Regions from separate parts of the Spartinivicinus marinus genome, predicted to be linked through region 2. Evidence: predicted binding sites of a transcription regulator. Region 2 holds the regulator's gene; the other holds the start of a gene.
The links. The regulator PhoB, encoded in region 2, activates phosphate uptake and scavenging genes when phosphate is short. The targets are predictions, from matches to a motif close to TGTCATANNNNTGTCANA.
Positions count from the first base shown of each region.

Region 1: OQE68_RS22855 (alkaline phosphatase) is a predicted target of PhoB. The motif match lies at 1,882-1,899, and genes of this name have one in related genera.

Region 1 covers NZ_JAPJZK010000001.1:5,086,081-5,089,512, reverse strand. Annotated here, with positions in the region: gene OQE68_RS22855 (alkaline phosphatase) at 99-1,718, opposite strand; gene phnX (phosphonoacetaldehyde hydrolase) at 2,171-3,016, shown strand.
Region 2 covers NZ_JAPJZK010000001.1:2,218,865-2,222,296, reverse strand. Annotated here, with positions in the region: gene phoR (phosphate regulon sensor histidine kinase PhoR) at 212-1,537, opposite strand; gene phoB (phosphate regulon transcriptional regulator PhoB) at 1,540-2,229, opposite strand; gene ubiA (4-hydroxybenzoate octaprenyltransferase) at 2,440-3,315, opposite strand; gene OQE68_RS09995 (chorismate--pyruvate lyase family protein) at 3,343-3,432, opposite strand, start outside.

The DNA.
Region 1 (3,432 bases), 2.9 Mb from region 2:
AACAAGTTTGCTTTTTGGAGTTTCATTATAGTTCAAAAAAGCTATGCCTTTCCTTCTAGCTAGGGCTGAGGAAAGGCAACAGTATTATTAGCTACTCCTTATCTTAAAACAGACTTCAGTTTTTGCCCAATATCCGTATGGTGTTGAATGGTTGCAAAACTTTTGGTTAGTGACTCTGGGCCATAAGCCAGCACAGCAACTGGCGTATGAGTATGAGTGCCCGTTCCCCAAACCACGTTTTGTTGTTCTGCTAGCTCACGACCTAATAAGTTAAGCTTTACCTCATCACCATATACATAAAATGCAGTAAAGTCAGAGACTTTAGGAAATTGCTTCAAGCTAAGGTATTTGTGATCTGGCTGATAATAGGGGTTTTGGGCTGTAGCTAAAATTCGTTCAGCCTGTGCGTTGGTAATTTTAAACTCACTGTTTGCATTAACTATCTTCACTAATGCTTTTGCATCTTGCTGATTTTTAGGCAACGCCCAAAACTCTGCAAACATAGTACTAAAGCTTTTTTGTTGACTGTACAGCTTATCTAAAATAGTTGGACTACCAAAGTTAAAGTTAGGTTTAAACTTGACGTTTTTAAATGCATTGCCAGATAAGGTTGATGCTTTTGGTAAGTTTGCAGCAGAATAGCTAAAACCAAAAGATCCTGTTTCATGATCTGCTGTTAATACCACCAGAGTATCATTGCGGTCTTTCGCCCAATCCAGTACAGCTGCAATGGCCTCATCAAACTTAAGCATTTCATGCAACATAGTACCAGCATCATTATTATGACCAGCCCAATCGATTTGGCCACCTTCTATCATCAAAAAGAAACCATCTGGATCATTTGATAATATTGCCAATGCTTTTTCAGTCATTTCCCTCAAACTCGGTTCACGCCGCGCGAGGTCACTCTTTACCTTGCTATAAGCAATACCATCCAGCATACCTGAACTACTGAAAAGTCCTAATACTTTGCCATTATCAGAAGCTGCTGTTAGTTGATCACGATTAAAAGCTAACTGGTAACCCGCTTGCTTAGCTTCAGCCACCAGGTTTCGATTATCTTTTCGTTTTGATTTTAAGCTAATCGTGTCGCCTACCATAGCAGTTACTTGATCATGTAACTTACCCGCCTTAGCAGCATCTTTGGGAATCCAGTGACGTAGCCCACCGGAAAGCATGACATCAGGTGCTGTTGCCAACATATCCTCTGCAATTTTATTTTCCAGCGATCGATGAGGCTGATGAGCAGCAAAGGATGCAGGTGTTGCATGTGTTAAGCGCGTATCAGAAACCAAACCAGTAGCTTTACCAGCTTTTTTAGCCTGCTCTAATACAGTTTCAACCGCATTTCCTTGATCGTCTAAACCAATCATTTCAGAACCGGCAGGTAAACCGGTGGCTAACTGAGTGGCCGAGCTGGCTGAATCAACCACAATGGCTCCCGCGGGATTATGCATTGACAGCCCAACCACTCCCCTATCTGCCAATTGAGCCATCGCCGTTTTACCTTGCGGATAAATGGAATGAGGGGCTTGTCTTGCATAAGCTTCCAACAAGCCAACCTGTTGCGGCCCCATTCCATCACCAATTAAAAAAATTACATTCTTTACCTTACTTTCAGCTGAAAATACCGTCGAAGTGCTTAGCACACAGGCAGAGGCTAAACACCCCCTTGCCAGCCACTTGAATACTTTTTTTATACTTTTATCGTTACTCACGCTACTACTCCCCTTTAAGTTAAGCGTTACAACTCAGCCAACACTGCATTTGGCTAATTAACTAACATTTATTGTCTGTTTTTAATTTACTGACTGAAGGGGTGATGGTAAAGAGGTCATCATGTAAATTTCATAGAATATTCATAAACCCAAGCCGGGTTTATTTCATATAGCTGTCATGTTATTTTTTTATAGTAGATTTAGGAAAGTGTATTTAAAATACCAAGCATTATTGTTAGACAATACTTATTTCAGCCGTCTTCATATAGTAATTAGAAACTAGGGGTTTTTTAACTATCCGGCTACACTATCTTAAAGCCTTCATGACTTTTTACTAGGAGTATTACTTGTACTGTGACTAAACTGATTGGTAGGATAAGCCCAACACTAAAATAGGTTATTTGTCGTCTGCCGGACGCTGTAGCAGCCGCTAACTAATAAGGAACATAATAATGCAGGAGCAACCAAAGAGTTACAGCAATCAGCGCAAATACATTGGCAAAGTCCAAGGCGTCATCTTTGATCTCGCTGGCACTCTCATCGACTTTGGCGCAATGGCACCAGTTGAAGCATTGCAAGCAACATTTGCTGACCATCATATTGACATACCTGAACCACTTCTTCGTCAATTAAGTACCTCTGATTACCAACAACAATTAAAACAATTGTTAGATGAAGGAACGGTGAGTGAAGCCTGGTCAAACCAATATGGTCGACTACCCAGTCATGAAGACTTAGAAAACTTACAACAACAGTTTATTCCTCATCAGATCAAGTCTATTTTAAATCACGCTGACTTAGTGCCTGACGCCATAGAGTTAGCTAAACACTTGCTTAAACAAGGCATTAAACTAGGTATCAATACAGACTACAGTCGTAGTTTAGTAGCAGACTTGCTACCAGAGCTACACAACAAAGGGTTAACCACAACGAGTGTTGTATGTGCTAATGAAGTATCCCGTGGTCGTCCTTACCCACATATGAGCTTAAAAAATGCAATTGAGCTTGATGTTGAGCATATCCATGCTTGTGTGAAAGTCGATGATACAGAAGCTGGCATCGAAGAAGGTTTAAATGCAGGTATGTGGACCGTAGCAGTGGCAGTCAGTGGTAATAAAATAGGCAAAAGACTTGAAGATTGGCAAGCCCTAGACAAGACTCAGCAAGATACGCTAAGAAGCCCAGTGACAATTCAACTGTATCGTGCTGGAGCCCATTATGTGATTGACACCATTAAGGATCTTCCCGCTTGTTTAACCGATATAGAGCAACGCTTAAAAAGAGGGGAAAAACCTTAAAACCCACGCATTGAGTTTTGCATTTACCCTATCTGATGATTGGTTGGGTATTCCCCTCTGGGCAATACCCAACACGCTTATTACTTCACTATACTCATCCCAAATTATCCTTAACCTGTATCACCTATTAAACACCTTTTTTAATAGTGCATTGTTAATTATCTAAAATAAAAATAATCAAGTTATACCCATCATGAATCACTTTTAGGTGTAAAAATAAAGTGGTATATACTCAAAGCGAAGGATTATTTAGGCGAGGCCACCGAGCGATGAAGCCCCAGAAGTTTAGATAAACTAAATGATTGGAGTGAAGAACGACGGTAACAAAGCCCAAAAAATTTTCGCGAAGAGTATAGCTTAATATACCCTTCGCATTGGATATAGATTTAATAAATACTAAAAATATAATTCGACTT
Region 2 (3,432 bases):
CCAAGGATGGTGTGAATGCAGTTTATGCAGGAGCAATAAACTGTCTTCACCCCAGTCATTTAGTTTATCTAAACTCCTGGGGCTTCATCGCTCGGTGGCCTCGCCTAAATAATCCTTCGCTTTGAGTATATACCACTTTATTTTTACACCTAAAAGTGATTCATCCCTTCGCTTTGGGTATTATTGTTTATTACGAATTTCTTTTAGGGGATTATTCCACTAGCTCTGGGCTGTTTTCGCTAGCGATTATTGTGGGAGGGAAGTGACAAATAAAACAGCTGCCCTTACCGAGTTCACTTTGTATTTCTAAGTGAGCGTTATGTCTGATCAGTACATGCTTCACAATAGCCAGGCCAAGCCCTGTACCACCAGTGTTAATTGAGCGACTAGGGTCTGCTCGATAAAACCGCTCGGTGAGACGTGGGATATGCTTGGGATCAATACCAATTCCATCATCCATCACCGAAAGGTGCCCGCCATCCTCATCTTCCCACCAATGTACATTAATTTGCCCAGCAGCAGGTGTGTATTTAACGCTATTAAAGATTAGGTTCGAGATAGCACTATGCAGCTCGCGGTCATGTCCTAACAGTGTTGCACCTTCTGGACAAACCAATTGGATATGATGGCAACGGTCACCACTGAGCGCCTTGGCATCACTAATGATGTTTGACAAGATCTTCTGTAAGTAAATTGGCTTTAAGTCAGCCTGTCGATCGCTGGTTTCTAGACGTGATAACAGGAGTAAGTCACTGACCAGATTTTCCATTCGATCTGACTGCTGCTGCATTTGCTGCAAAGCACGTATCCAGCGTTCAGGTAAAATATCAGCGTTATCCAGCAAGGTTTCCAGATAACCTCTGATCACTGTGAGAGGGGTTCTTAGCTCGTGGGACACATTTGCTACAAAGTCTTTTCGCATTTGCTCCAGATTATGCAGCCGGGTAATGTCCCGTACTAACAACAAGCGATCATTGCGACCAAACAGCGTAATATTGAATTGTAAGATGAGCTGGTCATTGATGGGGGAGGGAACTTCCAGCGCTTCTTGGTACTCTTTTCTGTCGAAATACCTGGAGAATGCTGGCTCTCTGATCAGGTTTGTGATTAGCTGCCCTTGATCTACAGGGCTCTTAAAACCGAGCATGGTTTCAGCAGCTTGGTTCCACCACTCCAGGTTGCCCTGATTATCAACCATAATCACAGCATCATTCAGTGCTGCAGTAGACTCTTGAACACGGTCAATCACTGCTTGTAGCCGGGCACGCGCTTTTTGGTCGCGGCGCTGCAGCCGGTAGATAGCATCAAAAATATCTCCCCAGATACCACGACTTTCTGGTGGCTCTAGGTGATTGTGCTCACTCTCTTGAAGCCAATGGCTGAGGCGAAAAACCTGTAACAATGTCCAGCTAAGGTATCCAGCTAAGACAATTGCTAAAACCCAGGCTACTTCTCCGATAGCTACTCCAAACAACACACTGACTATTACAGTGATAGCGAGTCGCTGAATAATTTCGCCTTGCCAGTTAACTTTCACCGCTAAGCCTTAGTTGAGAACCTATAGCCAGTGCCCCTAACAGTCTGAATAAAGCGGTCATGGCCGGTGCCTAATGCTTTACGCAGCCGCCTGATATGGACATCAACGGTACGCTCTTCAACGTACACATTGCCGCCCCACACTTGGTCCAATAACTGGCCTCGGGTATAGGCTCGCTCTTGATGTGTCATAAAGAACTGCAACAGACGGTACTCAGTAGGTCCCATTTCAGTCGGCTTACCGTTAATACTTACCCGGTGACTGATTGGGTCCAGCTCAAGTCCTTCAACCCTGATGGGCTCTTGAGGTTCGTGAGCGCCAGAACGTCTCAATACTGCTTTCAAACGGGCAACCAGTTCTCTGGGGGAGAATGGTTTGGTGATGTAGTCATCTGCTCCCACTTCCAGGCCCTGAATTTTATTATCTTCTTCACCTTTGGCGGTTAACATGATGATGGGAATATTGGCCGTAATTTCATCACGGCGGAGCCGTCTAGCCAATTCAATCCCACTGGTTCCTGGTAGCATCCAATCAAGCAAAATCAGATCGGGTTTCTTGTCGATCATGATGCTATGAGCATCTTGCGTGTTATCTGCTTCCAGACATTCGTAGCCAGCCATTTCGAGTGCGACTGCAATCATTTCTCGGATGGGGGCCTCATCGTCCACTATGAGTATTTTTTTGCCAACCATTTTCAAGCCTTCTCTCGCTTTCAAGTTGTCAGCAGAGCATTACACAGTCTTTATGTTACATTTGAATGACATTCGTGTGGCTCTGCCCTGAAAGTGTTTCCAATCCATGAGTTTTATGACTGTGGCTCAATACCACAGTGAGAAGTTTTCCTAGTGATTACCTGCTATTAATTCCTCCTTCCTGAGGAAGAGGGAGCTAATAAGGTAAAACTAAGAAACAGCACTATCACAAACTATTCCAACAAAGACAAACATGCCTGCCCAGTGATTGTTTAAAAATGCTTTAAAGCATTGGGACCGGTCACGATCTTTGATTAAGTACTGCTGATAGATAAACAGCCCAGCCATTAAACCGATGCCAATAAAGAACAGCCAACCACGCTGAAATAAATAGCCTACCCCTGATAACAAAGCTAGAGTAATTATTTGTAATAAGCCAATCATAAGTTTATCAGCTTTCCCAAATAAAATAGCAGTAGATTTGACGCCTATTTTTAAATCATCGTCTCTATCTACCATGGCATAAGCCGTATCGTAGGCTACTGTCCATGCTAAATTAGCCCAGAAAAGTAACCAGATAGCGTGGTTTAGCTCTCCAGTTTGAGCAGTATAGGCCATAGGAATCGACCAGGAAAAAGCAGCCCCTAATACAATTTGTGGAAAATGAGTGTAGCGCTTCATAAAGGGGTAACTAATGGCTAAAGCCAAGGCACCAAAGCTTAGTAAAATCGTCAGCTGATTGGTAAATAGCACCAGTATCAGCGCAATAATACAAAGGGCTACAAAGCAACCCATTGCTTCCTTCAGCGTCATCGCACCAGTAACCAGTGGCCGATTTTGGGTTCGCTTAACATGACCATCAAAGTGACGATCAGCAATATCGTTAATTACACAACCTGCGCTGCGCATCACTGTGACACCTAAGCAAAAAATAATAATCAGGTGCCAATCTGGCAGGCCATCAGCAGCTAGCCATAAACTCCAAAGGGTTGGCCAAAGCAGCAAGTAAATACCAATGGGGCGGTTTAAGCGGGTGATACTCAGAAATGCATTGAGTTTGTTAGAAGAGCTACTGGTTAGTTCCATCCTGTTAGTCACTATCAATAAGCATTGTTATGTTAGTTGCTGTAATGAAAAAATCGTAGGTAAAAATAGTTCGCTTACAGCTAGTTGCCGCTGGTTAATGATAAATACAGATTGCCT